One region of the Aequorivita marisscotiae genome, then DNA from elsewhere that is predicted to be linked to it. Evidence: riboswitches for the same ligand, from Rfam matches in the RefSeq annotation. Region 1 holds a riboswitch; the other holds the start of a gene.
The links. Region 1 has a riboswitch for S-adenosylmethionine ahead of QCQ61_RS01505 (homocysteine S-methyltransferase family protein). Riboswitches for the same ligand answer to the same signal wherever they lie in the genome.
Positions count from the first base shown of each region.

Region 1 (12,303 bases):
ACGAAACAAATGTGGGCGCAGGACTTCCGTTGATTGATACCATTAAATTGTTACACCTTTCGGGTGAAAATATCACACGAATTCGCGGTGTATTTTCAGGTTCGTTAAGTTATATTTTCAATACTTTTTCTGAAGAAGACAAATCGTTCAGCGCCGTCTTAAATTCAGCAATCCACAATGGGTTTACAGAGCCAGACCCGCGCGAAGACCTTTGTGGCAATGACGTTGGCAGGAAATTACTTATCTTAGCAAGAGAATTGGATTTGCACAATGAGTTTGAAGATATTTCCATTCAAAACCTGATTCCAAAGGATTTGCGAAAGGTTTCAAAAGAAGATTTTTTAAATCGAATACAGGAATTGGACGTTCCGTTTCAAATTAAAAAGAAAAACCAATCGAAATATTTTGTTTTCCGTTACGTTGCAGATTTGCACGGCGATTTGTCAAAGGAAACGGGGGCGCTGTTGGATGTGAGTTTGGTATCGGTTCCCAAAAATAGTATGTTGGGAGCGCTAAAAGGAAGCGATTCAATTTTTGAAATTTATACCGAAAGTTACGGCGACAACCCAATCGTTATCCAAGGCGCCGGCGCGGGAGCAGCGGTTACGGCTCGAGGTGTTTTCGGAGATATTTTGCGGATAAGTGATAAAGAAAATTAAACTTCCTGCAATGTTTTAAAAACCTTGTAGGTCTAATGAAAAATTCGATGAAAATAAATTTAGAAAGAAAAAACAACAACTATCTTTTTGGAGCGCTGCGATGCGAGATAAAAGACTAAACCTCCTGCAAGGTGTTCCTCGCTTTTTCAGCGAGGCTCCTTGTAGGTCTAAAGAAAAATAATGAAAGTTAACTTAGAAAGAAAAAACGACAATTACCTATTTGAAGCAAAAGGCGCTTCGGGCGTTCCTGTATTCATAGACAATAAAACCGACGAACCATCCAAAGGCGCAAGCCCAATGGAGCTTTTGCTGATGGGCGTTGGCGGTTGCAGCGCGATAGACGTTATCATGATTTTGAAAAAACAGCGACAGGAAATTACTTCTTATAAAATGGAAGTGGAAGGCCAGCGAAAGGAAGTGCGCGATGCAAAACCTTTTGAGGCAATCCACGTAAAATTGTATTTGGAAGGCAAAATTGACGAAGCAAAAGCCATCCGCGCGGCGCAGCTCAGTTTTGAAAAATACTGTTCGGTTTCCATCACCATGGAGGCTTCGGTAAAGATTTCGTACAGCATCGTTCTCAATGGGAATGTTATAAAATGACGAAAAGACGAAATGACGAAATGATGAAAAGAGGAAAAGAGGAAAAAACGAATTCTTTTATGTCCTTTCATCCTTTAGCGAAGCAGTCCTTTCATCTTTTAGCGAAGCGGTCTTTTGTTCTTCAGCCCAGCGGTCCTAAGTCTTTTCCAAAACTAAATTTTGTATTGTAAACTTTATAATGTTACTTTGCATCAGTTCATATTCATAGTTAAAAGTTATCAAGAAAGGCCGAGGGAATAGACCCTTTGACGCCTTAGCAACCTCCCGAACTTTCGGGGAAGGTGCTACATTCTACTTCTGCCGTAGCGGGGATAGATAACAAAAATAGGTTCTTCCTTCACCTTTCTTGATATAATTTTTAAAATGGCGTGCCCCGTGAAAAACGGGTCGGGCTCTCGGCACTCGCTTTTATTTTTATTTTCAAAAAAATAAAGAGCTCAAACAAAGCCTCCATCCCTCACGCAAATCAGAAGACCTACAAGGTAGCCCGCGGCAATACCTTGCAGGATTTACGCAACTTCCTGCATGGTTTCCAAAACCTTGTAGGTTTATAAAAAAGGAAATAATGAATAAAATACAAAAAGCACTTCAAAACCGAATATTGATCCTCGACGGCGCAATGGGTACGATGCTGCAGCGCTATAAATTTTCGGAGGAAGATTTCCGTGGCGAGCGTTTCAAGGATTTTCATAAATCGGTAAAAGGAAACAATGATTTGCTTTCCATCACGCAGCCGCAGGCAATTGCAGAAATCCATTCAAAATATTTCGCGGCAGGCGCAGATATTGTGGAAACAAACACATTTTCCAGCACCACCATCGCGATGGCAGATTACGATATGCAGGATTTGGTTTATGAACTTAATTACGAATCGGCCAAAATCGCAAAAAAAGTAGCTGAGGAATTTACCGCAAAAGAGCCACACAAACCCCGTTTTGTGGCTGGAGCAATGGGTCCGACAAACAAAACCGCGAGTATGAGCCCCGATGTAAACGATCCCGGTTTTCGGGCAATTTCATTTGAAGAACTGCGTGTAGCCTACAAACAACAAGCCGAAGCCTTGATTGACGGAGGCGTGGATATCCTTTTGGTAGAAACTATTTTTGATACATTAAATGCCAAAGCAGCCCTTTTTGCAATTGATGAAATTAAGGAAGAACGAAATATTGAAATCCCCATAATGATTAGTGGAACAATTACCGATGCTTCCGGGCGAACGCTATCCGGCCAAACTGCAGAGGCATTTTTGATTTCAATTTCGCACATTCCACTTTTGAGCGTTGGTTTTAACTGTGCTTTGGGCGCCAAACAACTCACGCCCCATTTGGAAGTGATTGCAAACCGCACCAATCTTGCCGTGAGCGCCTATCCAAATGCGGGATTACCAAACGCGTTCGGCGAATATGATGAAAGCCCAACGCAAATGGCTTCGCAGGTAAAGGAATATTTAGACAAACAGTTGGTAAATATCATCGGCGGTTGTTGCGGCACCACCCCGGAACATATTCAGGCAATCGCTGAAATAGCTGCGCAATACAAACCGCGTCCTGTTTTTCAATCTGAAAACATTGCTATATGATTCCCACAAAACAAGAGGTAGTAGAAGCATGTGATCGTGTAAAGCCATACGTTCACAACACCCCTGTGCTAAAATCTTCTTTTATAAATGAATTGGTTGGCGCCGAAGTTTTCTTTAAATGTGAGAATTTTCAAAAGATGGGCGCTTTTAAAATGCGGGGTGCAACCAATGCCATTTTGCAACTTTCCGAAACGCAGAAAAAAGCGGGCGTCGTAACACATTCCTCCGGTAATTTTGCGCAAGCACTGTCTTTGGCGGCGAAAAATTTGGACGTAAAAGCATATATCGTTATGCCTGAAAATGCGCCACAAGTGAAAAAGGAAGCGGTAAAAGGTTACGGCGGAATAATCACGGAATCTGAATCTACTCCAATCGCCCGTGAAACCGAAGCCGAACGGATTCAAAAAGAAACTGGCGCTACATTTATTCATCCTTCAAACAACAGAAATGTAATTCTTGGCAATGCAACTTCGGCGTCTGAATTGCTGCAATCACACCCCGATTTGGATTGTATTTTCACGCCCGTTGGTGGTGGTGGATTGATTGCCGGCACTTCACTTGCAGTAAACTATTTCGGAAATAACTGTAAAACAATCGGTGGCGAACCTTTTGAAGTTGACGATGCTTTTCGAAGTCTTCAAAGTGGAAAAATAGAATTCAACGAAACCACAAATACAATCGCCGACGGACTTAAAACCTTTCTGGGCGATATCAATTTTCCAATTATACAGGAATTTGTTTCAGAAATAATTCGTGTTGAAGAAGCCGAAATCATTTCCGCAATGAAACTTATTTGGGAACGTATGAAAATAATCATTGAGCCAAGCAGTGCAGTTGCTTTTGCAGCCTTGCTTCGCGAAAAAGATAGATTTAAAAACAAAAAAGTTGGAATTATAATTTCTGGCGGAAATGTGGATTTAAAGAATTTGCCATTCTAAAACCTTGGCGTCTTTGCGACTTTGCGAGAAAAAATGCACGCAAAGTCGCAAAGACGCTAAGCAAATAAAGTTGAAATGAAAGATAAAAGATATTTAAAATTATCAGGCTTAGAGCCTTTAATCATCACCCCTGAAAGCAATTTCATAAATGTGGGAGAACGCACCAATGTGGCAGGTTCAAAGAAATTTCTTCGACTTATAAAAGAACGAAATTTTGAGGAAGCACTTTCCGTTGCCCGTGAACAAGTTGAAAACGGCGCACAAATCATCGACATCAATATGGATGATGGTTTAATTGATGGGAAAGAGGCTATGGTGAAATTTTTAAATCTCGTAATCGCCGAACCGGATATTTCGCGTGTTCCCATTATGATTGATAGCAGCAAGTGGGAAATTATTGAAGCCGGTTTGCAGGTGGTTCAGGGTAAATGTGTGGTGAATTCCATCAGTTTAAAGGAGGGCGAAGCTGAATTCATCCACCACGCAAAACTGATTAAACGCTACGGCGCCGCGTTAATCGTGATGGCTTTTGATGAAACTGGTCAAGCCGATAATTACGAGAGACGAATAGAAATCGCCAAACGCTCCTATGATATTTTGGTGAATCAAGTAAAGTTCGCACCCGAGGATATTATTTTCGATTTAAACATTTTTCCCGTCGCAACGGGAATGGACGAACACCGAAGAAATGCGGTCGATTTTATTGAAGCCACACGCTGGGTTCGGGAAAATCTGCCACACGTGAGTGTAAGTGGTGGGGTGAGCAATGTTTCATTCAGTTTCCGCGGAAATGATCCCGTACGGGAAGCGATGCATTCCGTGTTTTTGTATCACGCCATTCAAGCCGGGATGAATATGGGGATTGTAAACCCATCATTGCTGGAGGTGTATGATAATATTCCAAAGGATTTATTGGAGCGCGTTGAAGACGTTATGTTAGACCGTCGTGAGGACGCCACGGAACGTTTGCTCGATTTTGCCGAAACCGTAAAAGGAAGTGCAAAGGAAAGTAAAATCGATCTCTCTTGGCGCGAAGAATCGTTGCAAAACCGAATTACGAGAGCGTTGGTAAAAGGAATTGATGAATTTATTATTGAAGATATTGAAGAAGCACGAATTAGCGTTTCAAAACCCATTGAGGTAATCGAAGGTCATTTAATGACAGGAATGAATGTTGTTGGCGACCTTTTCGGCAGCGGAAAAATGTTTTTGCCGCAAGTGGTGAAGAGTGCGCGGGTTATGAAAAAAGCGGTGGCGTACTTGCTCCCATATATTGAAAAAGCTAAAAAGGATTTGGCTGAAAAGTCCCCCCAACCCCCTAAGGGGGCTTTACAGGATTCCGAAACTTCGGTTCCCCCTTTGGGGGATAGGGGGACAGACTCAGCAGGCCGCATACTGATGGCAACTGTGAAAGGCGATGTACACGACATCGGGAAAAACATTGTCGGCGTTGTTTTGGCGTGCAATAATTATGAAATTATAGATTTGGGCGTAATGGTGCCGCCTGAAAAAATAATAGCGACTGCAAAGGAGGAAAATGTGGATGCCATCGGCTTGAGTGGATTAATTACGCCTTCGTTGGACGAAATGGTTTTTTTGGCGAAGGAAATGCAACGGCAAAATTTCAAAGTACCGCTATTAATTGGCGGTGCAACTACAAGTAGAGCGCATACTGCGGTAAAAATTGATCCGCAGTACGAATGTGCGGTTGTTCATATAAATGACGCTTCCCGTGCCGTTACCGTGGTTGGTGATTTGTTGAAAAAAGAAACTTCAACTTCCTATAAAGAAAATATAAAGCAGGAATATGATACTTTCAGAAAGGATTTTTTGAAACGCCAAAAGGTAAAAACATATCTCCCACTTTCCGAAGCGCGGAAAAATAAATTTCAAATAGATTGGAAGTCTTCTGAAATAGTTAAACCGAATCAGTTGGGAGTTCACGTACTAAAAGACTTCGATTTAAATCTATTGTTGGATTATTTAGATTGGACGCCTTTTTTTAGAAGTTGGGAGCTTCACGGAAGATATCCCAATATTTTAACCGATGAAGTTGTGGGTGAACAAGCGTCGGAATTATTTAAAGATGCACAACAAATGCTCAACAAAATAATTTCAGAAAAACTATTGGAGGCACGGGCGGTATTTGGAATTTTTGAGGCGAATACTATTAATGACGACGATATTGAATTGCAGAATGTCAGTTCGAGCGCAGTCGAGAACCTTTCCACAAAAGGAAAATTTAACTTTAGAACCCTACGCCAACAATCACAAAAAGCAAAAGGAAAACCCAACATTGCCTTGGCAGATTTTATTGCGCCAAAAGAAACTGGAATTCAGGATTACATTGGCTGTTTCTGCGTTAGCGCAGGTTTTGGAACTGCAGAACTGGCCGCCAAATATGTTGCAGACCATGACGATTACAACGCAATTATGGTAAAAGCATTGGCAGACCGTCTGGCGGAAGCTTTTGCGGAATATTTACACAAAGAGGTGCGCACCAATTATTGGGGGTATGCTTCGGAAGAAAATCTTAGTAACGAAGATTTAATTTCAGAAAAATATAAAGGAATTCGTCCCGCGCCGGGCTATCCCGCCTGTCCCGACCATTTGGAAAAGCGTACCATTTGGAAACTTTTGAACGTGAAGGAGAATATAGATGTAGAACTTACAGAACATATGGCAATGTGGCCAGCGGCCTCAGTTTCTGGCTATTATTTTGCCAATCCCGAAGCGCGCTATTTCGGTCTCGGAAAAATAAAGATAGACCAAGTGGAAGATTTCGCAACCCGAAAAAATATGAATTTAGACGAAGCCACGAATTGGCTTCGTCCCAATCTCGCTGACTAACCTGCAAGGTATTCCCCGACGCAGGAGGGGTTCCTTGTAGGTCTTTAAATAAATAATAAGATACCCGCCAAAGTTTATATTGAGCGGAGACGAAATACGGATAACTACATGAAAGTAACCGAACACATAAAAAACGGCAACGGAAAAACACAATTTTCGTTTGAAATTTTACCGCCTTTGAAGGGTGAAAACATACATTCCATTTTTGAAAATATTGATCCGTTAATGGAATTTAAACCACCGTATATCAATGTTACCTATCATCGTGAGGAATACGTTTTTAAGGAATTAAAAAACGGTTTAATTGAAAAAAAAGTTGTTCGCAAGCGGCCCGGAACAGTTGGTATTTGTGCCGCAATCCAAAATAAATATGAGGTTGATGCCGTCCCGCACATACTTTGCGGCGGATTTACAAAGGAAGAAACCGAGAATTTTTTAATAGATCTTCAGTTTTTGGGGATTGACAATGTAATGGCGCTTCGGGGCGATGCCGTGAAAAGCGAAACCTATTTCACCCCCAATAAAAACGGACATAAATACGCTTGCGACTTGGTGTCGCAAATACATTTAATGAATCACGGTAAATATTTGGATGAAGAACTTCAACATACGTTTCCGACGGATTTCTGCGTGGGCGTTGCCGGTTATCCCGAAAAACATATGGAGGCACCCAGTAGTGAAAGTGATATCCACTTTCTGAAAAAGAAAATTAAAAATGGCGCAGAGTACATTGTTACGCAAATGTTTTTCGATAATGAAAAGTACTTCCAATTTGTAGAAAAATGTAGAGCAGAAGGAATTACCGTGCCTATTATTCCGGGATTAAAACCCATTGCTGTTAAATCGCATCTCAATTTAATTCCGCATAGATTTAAAGTAGATTTGCCGGATTCCTTAGTAAAGGAAGTGGTTAAAGCAAAGGATAACAAGGCTGTTCGGCAAATTGGGATAGATTGGTGCGTAAAGCAGAGCAAGGAACTTGTTAAGGCTGGCGTACCGTTTCTTCACTATTATTCCATGGGAAAAAGTAGTAATATAAAAATAATTGCTTCGCAGGTGTTTTAACTGAAAAAGAAAATAAATGCTTTCCCTCAATGTTTGAAGATTAGTTTATCTTTACGACCGTTGAAAAAATATGAAGCACCTACTTTCATCATTTGTTGCGATACTTTTTTGTTTCCCGCTTTTTTCGCAAGAAAAGGAATCGAAACCGATATCCCTAGAAGCTGAAGTTTTCTACGGGTCAATTTTAGAACACAATCCCGATATACAACATTTAATTACAGGTCATCCCACAGGTTTAATTTTTGCATTAAATAGAAAAACTTTTGGTTTTAAGGAATGGGAGCGACGCTATAATTATCCTGATTGGGGGTTTACCGGTGCCTATCAAAATTTGCACAATGAGTTTTTAGGAAATGCTTTTAGTGCATACGGCCATCTTAATTTCTACTTTTTAAAACGTAACTTAATGATCCGGGTAGGGCAGGGGGTTGCTTTTGCTACTAATCCTTTTGATCCAAGTACCAATTTTAGAAACAATGCCTACGGCACGCATTTTTTGAGCAGCACGCTGTTAAAGGCTAGTTTTATACGCGAAAATATCTGGAAAGGCTTGGGGTTTCAAACTGGAGTTACCATAATACATTACAGTAATGCCAATTTAAAGGCTCCCAACAATAGCACTAATACTTTGGCGGTAAATGCGGGTGTAATTTATCAATTAGATTACAAAGAACTTCCGGAATATATAGTAAAGGAAGATTCGCTCAGTAGGACGCACAGCGAGCGTTTTAAATATAATTTTGCCATCAGATCTGGCTTAAACGAGAGCGATGTTGTGGGGCTGGGCCAAGAGCCGTTTGTTGTTCTTTCAGCTTTTGTGGATAAGCGCATTAATTATAAAAGCTCTTTTACCGCCGGGATAGATATTTTCTACGCTGTTTTTTTAAAGGAATTAATTAAGTATCGCTCCATTGCGTATCACGAAGATAATATTACCGGAGATGAAGATTATAAACGTGTTGGGATATTTGCGGGGCACGAGTGGCGCTTCAACAAAGTGGCTTTCGTTTCGCAGTTGGGATATTACATTTACTATCCATACGAGTTTGAAAACCGCGTATATAACAGATTGGGTTTAAAGAGATATTTCTTTAATGATACCGTTTTTGCAGCTGTTACCGTACACGCCCATTGGGCTAAAGCCGAAGCTGTGGAATTTGGTATTGGCTACCGTTTATAAAATAATAAATTTTTCAGAAACAGAGGTTATGAAAAAATTAGTTTACATAGCATTATTGCTTCTTTTTGCTGGCTGCGACTCAGAGAAGGGCTGGGACTGTATTCAGGCTTCTGGAAATATTGTTGCCAAAGAAGTAAGTGTTCCGCCTTTTACAAAAATTATTGTTTGGGATCGTATTAAACTTTATATTCAGCAGGGAGAAGAACAAAATGTACGCATTGAAACGGGTGAGAATATTATGTCTAATATTGAAGTCTTTGTTAAAAATGGAAAATTGGAAATTCAAAATAATTACGGCTGTAACTTGGTACGCGATTACGGAGAAACAAAAGTATATATAACTGCTCCCGATATTACTGAAATAAGAAGTAGCACCGGTTATACTATTGAAAGTATAGGGGTGCTTAAATATCCATCGCTAACACTTTTATCTGAAGATCAGCAAAATGAAGATTTGTATCAGATTGATGGCGATTTTAAACTTGAATTGGAAGTTCAAAATTTGAATATTGTAGCCAATGGGCTTTCAACATTTTATCTTTCAGGCGCTGCAGAATTTGCGAGTTTTGGATTATATGCTGGAAATTCACGAATATTTTCTAAAGATTTAATTGTACAAACGCTGTACGTTCATCACAGAAGCACGGCCGAAATGGTTGTAAATCCGCAATTGGCCATTCGCGGAAAAATCTTGAGTTTGGGCAACGTAATTTCTAAAAACAGACCGCCGATTATTGAGGTTGAAGAACTCTATCGGGGTCGTCTTATTTTTCAGTAGTTAATTCGGTAAATAATTTTTCTAAAGTGGTATTTTTTTGATGCAGTTGAAGAATTTTTAATCCGTTATCATGCGCAAAATCAAATACTTTGGCCCGCATGTCCTGTTCTGTTTTAAAATATAGCTGATAGACAAAACCTACAGAATTTTCAACCTTTTCAATCATTGGAAGTTTTTGTAACGCTACTTCTTCCACACGATAATCAAACTCTACTTCAATAATTTGCTGTTTATTGTTTTTTAAATCTTTTAGCTTTTTATCAAGTACAATTTCACCTTTATTAATAATTATCACGCGATCGCAAATGGCTTCTACTTCCTGCATAATATGTGTAGAAAGCAATACCGTTTTTTCTTCCCCAACGTTTTTTATAAGTTCGCGGATTTCAATTAATTGGTTGGGGTCTAAACCAGTAGTTGGCTCGTCGAGTATTAATACATCCGGGTTGTGCAACAGTGCATTTGCGAGCCCTACGCGTTGGCGATATCCTTTTGAAAGCGCTCCAATTTTTTTATTGGCTTCTGGCGTTAATCCTGTTTTTGTGATTATAATTTCTACTTCTGTTTTCGGGATATTGTAAATTCCCGCATTAAAAAGAAGGTATTCCCGAACATACATGTCTAAATAAAGCGGATTGTGCTCTGGAAGATAACCAACACTTTTTTTAACGGCATTTGCATCTTTGGTGATTTCAAAACCATTAACAAATGCAACTCCTTCCGATGCGGGAAGGTAGGTTGTTAAAACCTTCATCATTGTAGATTTACCAGCACCATTAGGGCCTAAAAAACCAACTATTTCGCCTTTTTCAATGGTGAATGAAACTTGGTTCAACGCTTTTTGGTCGCCGTACGTTTTGGTAATATTTTCTACGTGTATAGACATATTTATAAAAGTTGAACAAAGTTAAGCAAATAAAAAATCGAAAAAAGTGTTTTATCTTTTTAAGAATTGTTTACATTAGCAATCTATTAAAGAGCAATGAGCACAATTTTTACTTTCAACAATTTTTGGTTTTTCTATTTTAAAGATAGAACCGGGATTGTTGTATAGTTACCTAAACCATAAAACACATTTAGTCCCGGAAATTTTTTCCGGGACTTTTTTTTTAACCTAAAACCAGTTTTGTATGAGTATTAAAATAGCCATTCAAGGAATAGAAAGCTCCTTTCATCATCTTGCCGTTCAAAAACTTTTTCCGAACAACAACGTAACGTTAATGCCGTGTGACAGTTTTAATAAAGTAACAGGAACAATTGCAAACCTGAGTGCAGATTTTGGCGTAATTGCAATTGAAAACTCCATCGCCGGATCAATTTTACCAAATTACACTTTAATTGATCGCGAAAATTTGCAAATTCTCGATGAGGTTTTTTTAAATATAGATATGTATTTAATGGCTTTGGAAGGTGAAACACTGCATACTATAAACGAAATACATTCGCATCCCGTGGCATTACAACAATGTAAAGATTACTTAATGCGCGTTCAACCACATTGTAAAATTGTAGAGGGAAAAGATACGGCTTCTGAAGCTAAAAAAATACGAGACGGAAATTTAAAAGGCGTGGCAGCTATCGCCGGTAAACAGGTAGCCGAACGGTACGGATTACAGATATTAGACAGCCACTTGCAGAGTATTAAAGTAGATAAAACCAGGTTTGTAGTGCTTGGCAGATCTACCGAAGCCTCGCCAATAGCGGCCAATAAAGCTTCGCTTAAATTTATTTTGGACCACGAGGTAGGTAGTCTTTCAAATGTTTTGCAGTTGCTTCAAACCTTTAAAATAAATCTTACAAAAATTCAATCCTTGCCAATTCCAGAAAAACCGTGGCAATATGCTTTCTTTGTAGATGTTTTATTTGAAGACCGTACATTTTTTTCAGAAGTAATTACCATACTTAAAAAAACGGTGGAAGAATTAAAAGTATTGGGCATTTACAAACAGAATCTTGAAAATACACCTAGCAATCTTGCAAAACATATAGTGCATGGAGAATAATAAAGAATTACGCAATTGGTTAGCCGCAATGAAACTTTCGCACCCCTTGGTTATTGCAGGGCCTTGCAGTGCAGAAACCGAAGAACAAGTTTTAAAAATAGCGCATCAATTAAAAAAAACGGACACTACTGTTTTACGCGCGGGAATATGGAAACCCCGTACGCGTCCTGGAAATTTTGAGGGCGTGGGCGCTTTGGGGCTAAAATGGTTGCAAAAAGCCAAACAGGAAACAGGGTTAATGATAACCACCGAAGTTGCAAATGCCAACCACGTAGATTTGGCTTTAAAACACGATGTAGATATACTTTGGATTGGCGCGCGAACAACAGTTTCGCCTTTTATTGTTCAGGAAATTGCCGATGCCGTAAAAGGAACCGATAAAATTGTTTTAGTAAAAAATCCTGTAAACCCCGATTTAGCTTTATGGCTCGGAGCCGTAGAGCGATTTTACGCTGCAGGAATAACTAAATTGGGCGTTATTCACCGTGGTTTTTCTACTTACGAAAAAACGCGCTACCGCAACAATCCCGAATGGCAAATACCAATAGATCTGCAAAACGAATTCCCCGATTTGCCGCTTATTTTAGATCCATCGCACATCGCGGGACGCAGAGATATAATTTTTGATCTATGCCAAACGGCACTTGA
Region 1 is NZ_CP122379.1:296,399-308,701, reverse strand. Features, by position in the region: partial or broken gene QCQ61_RS15520 (homoserine dehydrogenase family protein) at 1-659, shown strand, start outside; gene QCQ61_RS01510 (OsmC family protein) at 840-1,262, shown strand; SAM riboswitch class I at 1,475-1,584, shown strand; gene QCQ61_RS01505 (homocysteine S-methyltransferase family protein) at 1,828-2,841, shown strand; gene QCQ61_RS01500 (pyridoxal-phosphate dependent enzyme) at 2,838-3,779, shown strand; gene metH (methionine synthase) at 3,855-6,629, shown strand; gene metF (methylenetetrahydrofolate reductase [NAD(P)H]) at 6,738-7,694, shown strand; gene QCQ61_RS01485 (acyloxyacyl hydrolase) at 7,765-8,874, shown strand; gene QCQ61_RS01480 (head GIN domain-containing protein) at 8,903-9,652, shown strand; gene gldA (gliding motility-associated ABC transporter ATP-binding subunit GldA) at 9,639-10,538, opposite strand; gene QCQ61_RS01470 (prephenate dehydratase) at 10,783-11,655, shown strand; gene QCQ61_RS01465 (chorismate mutase) at 11,645-12,303, shown strand, end outside.

Region 2 (12,303 bases), 250 kb from region 1:
ACTATGGTGGCTCCAATAATATACGGACGCAGAAAACGATAATACGAAACACCACTGCTTAAAAATGCAATTACCTCCGTATCGTTGGCCAGTTTTGAGGTAAACCAAATAACTGAAAGAAAAAGAAACAACGGAAATAACAAGTTGGCAAAATAAATAGTGAAATTATAGAGATAGATCATCACCTCCATAAACGGCACTTCATTTTCAAGGATTTTGTCAATTTTTTCGGCGAGATGAACTGTAATACCAATTGGTATAAAAAGCAATAACAGCAGCGTAAAAGTGCCCAAATATTTCTTTAATATGTACCTATCGAGTATGCTGAGCATTTTACAATCTTTGCGCGAGTTTTTTAACCATGCCGTTTTTCCAATCCAGAAAATCTCCTGCTAAGATATGTTTTCTGGCTTCGCGAACCAACCACAAATAGAAACCGAGGTTGTGAATGGTAGCTATCTGTCTTCCCAACATTTCATTTACGGTAAATAAGTGGCGCAGATACGCTCTGTTGTATTCTGTATCTACCCACGTAATTGCCATCGGGTCTATTACCGAAAGATCGGCTTCCCACTTTTTGTTTTTTATGTTAATAATACCTTCCGAAGTAAAGAGCATTCCGTTCCTCCCGTTTCGCGTAGGCATTACACAGTCGAACATATCTACTCCAAGTGCTATATTTTCAAGAATATTGGCGGGAGTTCCTACGCCCATTAAATAGCGCGGTTTATCCTGTGGAAGAATTTCGGTTACCACCGCCGTCATTTCATACATCTCATCTGCTGGCTCGCCAACTGAAAGTCCGCCAATAGCGTTGCCCTCTGCTCCAACCGAAGCAATGTACTCTGCCGATTGTTTTCGCAAATCTTTATAAGTACTGCCTTGAACAATAGGAAAAAACGTTTGTCCGTAATCGTATTTTAGAGGGGTTTTATCTAAATGTTTTATGCATCGGTCCAGCCAACGATGCGTCATATGCATAGAACGTTTTGCGTAGTTATATTCGCATGGGTACGGTGTACACTCATCAAAGGCCATAATGATATCCGCGCCAATTGTACGCTGAATTTCCATAACATTTTCTGGCGTGAAAACGTGATAACTGCCATCTATATGGCTCTTAAATTTTACGCCTTCCTCCTTAATTTTTCTATTTGCTGAAAGCGAATACACCTGATACCCTCCACTGTCGGTTAAGATATTTCGGTCCCAGTTCATAAATTTATGAAGGCCGCCCGCCTTCTCAAGGATTGTAGTTTGCGGTCTTAGGTATAAATGATATGTATTTCCCAAAATAATATCTGGATTAATATCTTCCCTTAGTTCGCGTTGATGTACGCCTTTTACAGTACCTACGGTACCAACGGGCATAAAAATAGGAGTTTCAATAACGCCGTGATCGGTCGTAATAGTTGCGGCGCGGGCGCTACTTTGCGGGTCTGTGGCTTCTAATTTAAATTGCATGCAGCAGATTTTATTGAGGGGGCAAAGATAACGGTTATTAAATTCCAAATCCCAAATTTCAAATAACAAAATTACACAACGGCTCTTCCGATTTAAGTATGGCTGATGTAGTGATTTTGTAATCTTCTGTCTTCGTGCATCGCGCATCAGACAGTTTTCTGTTAACAAAACCCTGAAATCGTTAATAAAAGCCTTCGTGTACCTTTTGCCTCCCCCCGATAATACATTACTTTTGACACTGAATTTTAAAACACATTATGGCAGATTATAAAGCACTTGAGGATTTGGTAGTTCAAGTTCGAAGAGATATTTTACGGCAGGTACACAAAGTGAATTCTGGGCATCCGGGAGGTTCACTTGGTTGTGCCGAGTTTTTCGTTGCACTTTATAACGAATTGATGGAACGCAATGATACTTTTGAGATGGACGGCATAGGCGAAGATCTTTTCTTCCTATCAAACGGGCATATTTCACCAGTATTTTACAGTGTTTTAGCACGTGCGGGTTACTTTCCGGTAGAAGAGTTAAATACCTTCCGCCTTTTAAACTCGCGTTTGCAGGGGCATCCAACTACCCACGAAGGCTTACCTGGGGTTCGTATTGCGTCGGGATCACTCGGACAAGGAATTTCAGTTTCAATTGGAGCGGCACTCACAAAAAAATTAAATAACGATAACCACCTAATTTACACACTTTGTGGCGATGGCGAATTGCAGGAAGGTCAGAATTGGGAGGCAATTATGTACGCGGCAGGAAATGGGGTAGATAATTTAATTTTAACTGTAGATTTAAATGGCCAGCAGATAGACGGTTCCACAGACAATGTGCTACCCATGGGCAATGTTAAAGCGAAATTTGAAGCATTTGGTTGGGATGTAATGGAAATTAAGAAAGGAAATGATCTAAGTGCAATTATTTCTGGCATGAAAAAAGCAAAAGACAAATCGGGTAACGGAAAGCCAATTTGCGTTTTGCTTCATACGGTTATGGGCAATGGTGTAGATTTTATGATGCATACGCACGATTGGCACGGAAAAGCGCCCAATGACGAGCAATTAGAGAATGCTCTTTCACAAAACCCTGTAACCTTGGGTGATTATTAAAGCCCCCCTAGCCCCCGAAGGGGGAACTCAGACTCTAAAATGAAATTATTAATTTAAAATATAACCCGCTATAAGCCCCTCCTTCGGAGGGGTTTGGGGAGGCTTATGAAAAAATACACAGATACAGGTAAAAAAGACACACGTTCAGGTTTTGGTGATGGACTTACGGAACTGGGAAAGAAAAACAAAAACGTTGTAGCACTTTGCGCAGATCTTACAGGATCCTTAAAAATGGACGACTTTAAAGCAAACCATCCGGAGCGCTTTTATCAAGTAGGAATTGCCGAAGCAAATATGATTGGTATGGCAGCAGGGATGACCATTGGTGGGAAAATTCCATTTACGGGAACATTTGCTAATTTTTCTACCGGAAGGGTTTACGACCAAATTAGACAGAGCGTAGCATACAGCGGAAAAAATGTAAAAATTTGCGCATCGCACGCAGGTTTAACTTTAGGGGAAGACGGGGCAACGCACCAGATATTGGAGGATATTGGCTTGATGAAAATGCTTCCAGGAATGACCGTAATAAACACTTGCGATTACAATCAAACTAAAGCTGCAACTATAGCAATTGCAGATTATAATGGTCCTGTTTATTTACGTTTTGGAAGACCCAAAGTTGCAAACTTTACACCTGCCGATCAAAACTTTCAGATAGGCAAGGCGGTACAATTGCAAGAAGGTACCGATGTAACTATTGTAGCAACCGGTCATTTAGTTTGGGAAGCGTTACAAGCTGCAGAAACTTTAAACGAAAACGGAATTACGGCAGATGTTATAAACATTCACACCATAAAACCCTTGGACGACGCCGCGGTTTTAAAAAGCGTTAAAAAAACCGGCTGCGTAGTTACTGCCGAAGAGCATAACTTTTTAGGCGGTCTTGGCGAAAGCATTGCACGTTTGCTAGCAACTCAGCATCCTGCACCCCAAGAATTTATTGCCACCAACGATACCTTTGGTGAATCTGGCACACCGGAACAATTAATGGACAAATACGGTCTAAATGCCGCAGCAATTGTAGGTGCGGTAAAAAAGGTAATTGCTAGAAAATAGCATTTTAAACTATGGTAAATTAAAAAGCCCTATGCTAGAATTGCATAGGGCTTTTTATATACGTTCTATCTAAACGCTTCTTTAAATAGTAGGGTCTAGATAATCTGGAGTTCCGTTTCCGTTGGTATCTGGGAAGGTAATATTGCCGTCGCCATCTATCTCTATTTCATACTTGGTTAAACGGCCGTCGCCATCGTCATCGTCATCCAAATAATTCGGGATTCCATCCCCATCGGTATCTTCATCCATTAAATAACCATTGCCGCTAAGGTCTTCCATATAAGACGGTATTCCGTCATTATCGTGATCTGCCACTTCAGAATCAAACAATTCAAAAGAGAAAATAAGCTGATCATAAGCATTCAAACCGCCTGTAGCTGGAGGATAATTATAGTATCCCAAACCTGATGGAATAAAAACGGCACCTATACCAAAATCTTCAAAAGAAAGTGTGCCGTCAGGATTGGAGATTACGTTTGCAGCCCCTTTAAACTGAATAATTGCTTGCTGCAAACCTCTAATTATACCTGAGGTAGTTGGAGAGTCAACCAAGCTAAACCGAACGGGAATAACCGAACTATCAAACAAATCCAGGTTCATAAGCCGCCCTTCATAAGTGTTAATGGTATAATCTGAAAAATGGGGTTTGTCGCCCCCACCCTCGCGAACGTTTAGGTAATACAGTTTATAGGTAACATCGGTATCAATTACATCGGCAACTTCTATAAAATCTACTTGTTCAAATAAGGGGGTTTTTCCAGCATTGTCTCCCGCAATGGTATCAAACTTAATTTTAAAATTTTCGGGATCTGTCTGAAAATCCTCGTAATTATAGAAATGGGTTTTTAAAAACGTTTCAATTTCATCTTGCGCTCTTGTTGCCTCTACGCTACGATCTCTGGGCGGGGGTGGTTCTGGCCCGTCATCTTCATTCTTTTTACAGGAAACTGTAACAACTAGCATTACAACTAATAAAGCAAAAGCATATTTAATTTTTATCATCATCAATTTTTTGTGGGCGCAAGATACAATTTTCCGCTATTTTTGCACACTACATTAACGTTGTTTTGAACATATTAATTATGAGGATTGACAAATATTTATGGGCCGTTCGATATTTAAAGACTAGAAATATCGCCACACAAGCTTGTAAAAAAGGTGCCATTCGGGTTAACGGCGATATTGTAAAAGCTTCGCGAAATGTATATCCGGGTGATAAGATTACACTTCGAAAAAATCAAATAAATTACCAGTTAGAAGTTTTAGACCTCCCCCAAAGCAGAGTTGGCGCCAAGTTAGTAGATCTGTATAGAAAAGACACAACTCCCAAAGAAGCTTTTGAAACAAATGAAATGCTGCAATATGCAAAATCGTACTACCGTAAAAAAGGCGTGGGAAGACCTACTAAAAAAGACCGTAGGGATTTAGAAGATTTTACTGAAGAAGCAACCAATGACGACATTGACACCCAACAACCATAATTTTTAAAATTTAGACAATGCAAGAAATAACATCCGTAATACTAGACAAAAAGCAAATAGCCCACAAGATTAAAAGAATTGCTTACCAAATTTACGAAACCAACGTAGAAGAAAAAGAAGTTGTAGTAGCCGGTATTACGGGCAACGGTTTTATATTGGCAGAAAAAATTAAGGTAGAAGTCGAAAAAATTTCGCCTATAAAAGTTTTGCTTTGCGAAGTTTTAATCGATAAAAAAAATCCTGCTGAGCCTCTGGAAACCACTCTGAAAAAAGAGAATTACGCGAATAAGTCACTTCTATTGGTAGATGATGTATTACATTCTGGAACCACTTTAATTTACGGCGTAAAACATTTTTTAGAAGTGCCTCTTAAACAATTTAAAACTGCGGTATTGGTAGATAGAAATCACAAAAAGTACCCAATAAAAGCAGACTTTAAAGGCATTTCGCTCTCTACATCCTTAAACGAAAACGTCTCGGTTATTTTTGAAAAAGGAAACGATAGAGCAATTTTAGAATAGACGTCCAACTATTTCTTCGGTAGTTTCCGCTATATTTTTAGCACTACTTTCTACAATAATATTGGCTTGATTGTAATAAAAAGTTCGTTCAAAAAGATGTTTTCGTATAAAATCATTAACCTCCTCTTCCGAATTTAAATGCGCCAATAGCGGCCTGTGCTCCTTTTCTAAAAGCAATCTATTGGTTAAAACTTCTAATGAATTTTTTAAATACACCAAAATTGTATTGGGCTCTTCCAACATAAAGGTAAGCGAATCTGCATAGCAGGGAGTGCCGCCACCGGTAGCCAAAACAAAGCTGCCAGCCTGTTTTAACAAAGTCTTTAATACTTTGTTTTCTGTTTTTCGAAAATAGATTTCTCCCTTTTGTGAAAAAATTTCAGAGACAGACAGATTTTCTGATTGTTCAATTTCGGTATCCAAATCCTTAAAAGGCAAGTTTAATACCGAAGCGAGTTTTTTTCCTACGGAAGATTTGCCGCTTCCCATATATCCTATTAAAATTATTTTCATCAGTATATTATATTTGAGAAATAAAGAGATGGAATGCCCCACTATTCATCTTCGGGTATTTTAAATTTGGTTTTGGGCATTTTATAGTTGTAAAATTGCAAAGTTCTCCTTTTTTACGACAAGAATCTTTAAAAAGAGTAAAGATAATTCAGAAAATATCGAAAAATTTAAAAATAATTCATTTGTGAAGCCTTGTTTTTCAGAGGTTTTAAAATTTCTTTAAATTTATTGCAGTTTCGTTTTGAGAATTTAATTTAATGATAGTATATTTGCACCCGCATTAAGGAAGACCTGGTAGCTCAGTTGGTAGAGCACCTCCCTTTTAAGGAGGTGGTCCTGGGTTCGAGCCCCAGCCAGGTCACTAATAATGTTTAAAGCCTCTTGAGTTCTTCAAGAGGTTTTTTTATTTAGACACATATATTTAAGGCGAGAAGTTTAGGGATCAAGACCAATTGTTGTGTTTATACAGAGCGGGTTTTTTTATGGCTATTCTGAAATGTTTTGGGTTAAGAAGCCGAATCGAGATCTAATCTTGTGCTGATGAGCCGTAAAAACTCTTGTAAATCTATTGCAGAAGCGTGATTGGGCAGACGAAATTGAAACTGACATAAGACCGCTGCGCGGGATGGATGCGCCAGCCGGGTTCGATAGCCTTTTGCTGGGCTACTTGGCTCCTAAAATTTTGACGGTAGATAGTTTTAAATTGAGTATTAATTAGCAGGTACTGCACAGAAAGGGAGTTTAAAGACCTATAATATTTTATAGTATTTTAATACTATAAACATACTATACAGATACTATAAACATACTATATAGATACTATAAATATACTTTACACATATTATACTATTATTTTAACCACACTATAAACTTGACCTACGGTGCTTAATGTGTTGTATTAGTTATATTTAAATTTTAGATTATGGTATAGCAGGTAGGAATTATAAAATTGAAAGGAACTATTGGAGGTATTAATCTTTACGAAACCAATAATGGAGAACGCTTAGACAGTGAAGCGGGAGGTGTTTTAGTAAAAGCAAATAAGAGAGACCTGTGCGAACCGTGGAGAATGCTTCGGAATTTGAACGTTGCAGTAAGAGCAAATTTTTATAATTGCGAAGGATAGTTTGACAAATTTTAGTTTATGAGTTAATGCAGGTTCTAAGGGAGTGTACATTAAAGTGAGTCATCGGTTAGAAATTCGTTTTCAAAATAATCTACATGGTTAGGAATATGTGTAAATAAAATATTCGTACTATCTCTCTCTATGTATTGCTTTTTGAATATCTTCCTCAGACAGGCTAACATAAGTCATCTCATAAAAACAATGCACAAGGATTTCCGGTTCTGAAAAGTTTATTAGACTGTCTTTACTAATCTCCATTCCCAACCATTGGCACCAGGGTAAAAATTCAATGCCTTGCGGATACTTTTCTTCCAAGCTTTTGGGATGGTTATAAATTCCCGCAACATCTATAAAGTAATCGCCATCGATAATATCGGTTTCCTTAGAAATCACAATAGCCATAGCTATACTTTTCGGATCCATTTCTTTCAATTTTTCGAACACCATTTTATAGCCTTCCAAATTGTTTTTTGCTTCTGGGTAGCTTTTTAAAAATTGGACTGAAATGGTTTCCCAAGTATGGTTGTGCATTAATTCATTTAAGATCATTACTCTTGTTGTTTAGAATTTTTAATTTTAGAATGTCTAACTTATAAGTTTGAATTTCTGTTCGAGCCCTTCCGGCAGGCTCGAGATAGAATATAGGCGAGAGCTACAAAATCCTAACGATAAATAAGGTCTCGACTGCGAACGAACGGACATTGCCAAACGGTTTCCCGATTAGAGATATTTGTTAATTCCTTTTGTATGCCGCAGTTATGCCAGGTTTTTCATATAGCTAATTACCGCCTTCCAATCGGCAAAGTCTTTTCCTTCTGGACCAAAGTGAATGTGTTTTCCTACAAATGCTCCGGCCCCATTTGCGGTTCTATCGTCGATAAGGAAATCCCCTTTCGCCAAATGTTTGTTATGCGAAAGAATCAATCTTTTATGGGCTGCCTTCGGCAAGTATTTCTTCACCCACAGTAATTTATCAGACCAGGCACTCGGATTCTCCCAAGGCGCGGTTGATAAAATGTAGGTGTCAAAATTCGCACACAACCATTTATATCCTTCAATAGCGCCGTCATATGGATCCATCAGAGAGAAAATGCCCGGAACCTCATCCAGCTTCTTATCATATTTTAATTTATCTTCCTCGCTAATTTTATCTATTCCACTTTGGAAATCTACCAGCACACTGTCCATATCCACAAAGACAGTTTGCTTGGCATTTCGCTTCTTCAGTTCTAACAGCTCATTGTAATTTTTAGTGTGGCGCACTACTTCCTCACAGAATAGTTTTGAGGAACTATCCGCTCCAAATCCCGAAGCGTCCACGGGATTCACCCCGAAGGCTTTCCTTTTTCTATTAACGCGGTTCGTAGCTTCCTGTGACATTGGATTGCGGGCAGAATCCATCATAAAATCCCATTCCTCCGCAAATAGCGCCAATTGTAATTGTTTTACCTGTGCAGCAAAGTCTGTTTTTTCTCTTTGGACTTTTCTTAATTGTTCAATTTCATAATCCGTTAAATATTCTTTGTATTCTTTTAAAATTTTTCCAATAGTTAAATGCATAATTTGTTTTTTGTTAAGTATTAATAATTGATAGTTAAGGGTTTTTGGTTAATCGCTTGTTACAAAATTAAAATTTACAAAGGTGTACTTCTCCCCTTTTTTGTAGGTCATTTCGGTATTTTCCTTTACCAATGCTGTGCATAGGGCCACTTCGTGCCTTACTTGGTCTTCATTCAAATGGGCAATGTCGTCATTAAGAAAGATTACGCTCTCGGCATAGATTCCATCCCAGTACCATTTTTGATACACTACATCAAAGTCTTCTATTACGGCTTCGGTGCTTAAAATAATTTTTGTGCCTTCCTCGACGGGCAGGTCTTTAAATTTTTCTGTCATAATTTTAGTTTTAGGGTTATTAATAAATTAATTTTTAATGCGTTTTTCGCATAGCTTTCCCACCTGACACTTAGCGTCGTTCCCAGTATTGGAACGGCGGTGGCAGCAGCAAATTTTGTTTAGTGTTTTTAGTTTTAAAAACACTGTTTTTTGTTGTTATCGGTAAAAAAAGGAATAAGACATATTTTTCCTAAAAGTAGGCTCATTGTTTAAGCACCTTCGCCTGCTTGGGCAGGTTGCTATCACTTTCTTGTGATTCGTAATGACGATTAAATATACGGAATTTTTATTTTTTGGGCAAGGGGTTTTAGGGAATACTTAATTCAGATGGAAGTTATTAATTACAGATACATGAAGCGTTATAATTAAAACTAGAAATATCATGTGAGAATTCTAATTCCTTTAGTTTGAAGATTATACCAAAATTAACTCTAAGCTAGAACTATGTGCAATTTTTTTTATTATTACTAAATCGTTTGAGGTAAGGTCTTCAGTCGTGATTACTTTAATGTCATCATTAAAATCAACAAACTTATTTTGCTCCTGTATTTTCAATTTTGAAGAATCGATTACAATAAACTTATTTTTACAGTTCTTTAAAATTTCACTTTTTGACCTTATTTCGTAAGTGCTATGTACGGCAAAACCTTCATTTCTATAAACGCCGTTTGCACCCACAAAACAGATGTCCGCCCCGCCAAGTTTCGATATTGTTTCTTGAAAACCCGAATCTACATTTTGATATATTTCATCATCATTAACTACAGCGAGTGAATTGGGCCTAATACGACCTTCTGTCATGAATACACTCAAAATATTATTATTATCCACAAGCCCTAATTTACTTGAATACATGAATAGCTCTTGTGCAATAGGAATTGAATTCGTAACAACTTTTAAGTTATCCCATAGTCCCATTTCTAGTCCTTTATTGATTTCTTTGGCTATTGCCAAAGTTGTTGAACCTGAATCTAAGGCTATAATATAATTTGAATTTATAAATTTAATTGCTCGTTTCGCAATTTTCTCCTTATTTTTTGAATGAATAGCTAATTTCCAAGAATAATGTTCTTGTTTAACCCAGATGTACTCACCATCACTAACTATTCCTGTTAAATGATTCTGTTTTATTATTCTTGCAATTAATTCTTTAAAAGTAAATATAGAAATATCAACTAGCTCATTTTGTTCTTTTAACATATCTAAAAGTTGCAGTAAATCGAGAGGGTTGTTTTGACGATAGGGATAAACTAACAATCTTACCTTTTCAGCAATTTCCTTTATAAAATTGTCGGCTTCATCCAATAAGTCTAAAGATGATTTTTGATCTGATTCTAACCCGCTTCCATATAATTCTTTACACGTCCATGCAAATAATTGATTAATTAAATTTTTAGCGGTCACGGCAATAGCTTCATCCGAAAACTCATAGCAAGGAAGAAATAATCGCTTTTTAATATTATTATCTTCAAGTGAATCCCAAATATCCTTTTCTAACACAATGGGAAGTACGAATGGTCTACTAAGTTTAAGTTCCTTTTTTATGCCCCATTCAAATTCTTGCATTACCCAATTTGATTCAACGGCATTCCTGTCAATAATCAATACCAAAAAATGAATATCCTCGTCGATCGTTTTCTTTATGGTATTTTGGACTTCCTCTCCAATAAGAAGTTTCTTTTCGTCAATCCATAATTCAATAAAGTCAGGCAAATGTTTTCTTAACTCCTTAATAAATAATTTTTGTCTTTGACTATGACTAATAAATATTTTCATTTTATATACATTTAAGAGTTTCTTAAAAATAAATATGCGCCTATAAGTAAAATGATTAATATTAAATACAATAAGAAAATTGAGAATCTAAACAATAACGGGGAAAATAAAATTTCCTTTTTCAATGAGGTGATATCCATGTTAAAATTAATTTGGTGATTTTCAATTTCGATGGTATAATGTGCTCGGTAGATTTTTTCCAACCATAAGTAATAGGTATCTAAAAACCAAAAAATAACAATTATTGGTAACCCTATAATCAGAATTACAAACTTTTGATTATCCAAACTTAATGCAATTAAACCTGTAATCAGTGTTATGCACCATCCTTTAATTAAAAAAGAATTTGTGCTCAGGCGAGAAATAACATTCTGAATAAATTCAAGATGTTTGATTTTCAATTGTTCACTCATTAATTTTCAATTTAATGCTTATATGCATTTATTATATCATTGATAGATATTTTAATTATACATATCAGCAAGCTATTCTAAAATAAGTATTTCCATTAAAGATATCCTGAAAACACCTCTTAGACAATGGTTAAATTAATTAGGGAGAGTAGTAAATATATAAAAAATTGGCTTATGAGCAATAGACGTTTCTTTTTCTTCTATAAGATTTCAAATGCTATTAGAGAGAATTGACCAATGTAATCTTATTCAATAATACTCCTTAATATACCCATAAGCCCGCTCAAAAAGCACCTGATCTTTATGAAGCTTATATTTCAATAGCGCCTTTCTAAGCGACTGCTGAACTTCCCGCTCACCTGAACTTGTTGTTTGCCAACCGGGAAAACTTACCATCCTTACAATACCATCTATATCATTTACAATTCGTTCTACAACCGCAGGGGTTTGATCGGTTTTAAGTTCTAAAAACAATTCAGTTAATGCTGCTTGCGGCGTTTTTTCCTGTATCTTTTCTTCAATTTCCTTTTCCGCTTGAACTGTTTCCTTAGCAAGTTTACAAAGTTCTTTTACAAACTCTATGGAAGTAATTAATCCCTGTTCGGCTTGATCTCTTAACGCTTCCAAACGCTCACTTAATTTTTTAAATTTTGGGTCACCAGAATGCTTTTTAAATCTCTTTACTAGTATTTTCTCAAGCTTTTTGGCATTGGCAGGATCGGGATTATTAAAAATGGTCTCAATAACATCTGCATCAAGTCTATATTCTTCCAAAGTATGTACATCGCCCACATGAATATTTTCATGCATTAATTTAGTGGTCTGGGCTCCCAAAGCAATCCATAACAATTTACCCAAATTGTCACCAGCAGGCCTAACAGACTCGAAAACTTGAGATAACCATTTATAATCTTCTTGATAAATATCAAGCATTCTATCTGGTGATAAAGA
Region 2 is NZ_CP122379.1:47,706-60,008, forward strand. Features, by position in the region: gene QCQ61_RS00225 (LptF/LptG family permease) at 1-332, opposite strand, end outside; gene tgt (tRNA guanosine(34) transglycosylase Tgt) at 334-1,464, opposite strand; gene QCQ61_RS00235 (transketolase) at 1,722-2,567, shown strand; gene QCQ61_RS00240 (transketolase family protein) at 2,673-3,626, shown strand; gene QCQ61_RS00245 (FKBP-type peptidyl-prolyl cis-trans isomerase) at 3,708-4,631, opposite strand; gene QCQ61_RS00250 (RNA-binding S4 domain-containing protein) at 4,709-5,107, shown strand; gene QCQ61_RS00255 (phosphoribosyltransferase family protein) at 5,125-5,628, shown strand; gene QCQ61_RS00260 (shikimate kinase) at 5,620-6,141, opposite strand; tRNA gene QCQ61_RS00265 (tRNA-Lys) at 6,430-6,502, shown strand; gene QCQ61_RS00270 (hypothetical protein) at 7,091-7,267, shown strand; gene QCQ61_RS00275 (DUF6557 family protein) at 7,397-7,816, opposite strand; gene QCQ61_RS00280 (5' nucleotidase, NT5C type) at 8,024-8,827, opposite strand; gene QCQ61_RS00285 (hypothetical protein) at 8,876-9,163, opposite strand; SAM-I-IV-variant riboswitch at 9,337-9,434, opposite strand; gene QCQ61_RS00290 (TIR domain-containing protein) at 9,578-10,939, opposite strand; gene QCQ61_RS00295 (hypothetical protein) at 10,951-11,352, opposite strand; gene QCQ61_RS00300 (hypothetical protein) at 11,602-12,303, opposite strand, start outside.
Region 2: it holds a riboswitch for S-adenosylmethionine, as region 1 does, so the genes downstream of both, QCQ61_RS00285 (hypothetical protein) here and QCQ61_RS01505 (homocysteine S-methyltransferase family protein) in region 1, are expected to answer to the same signal.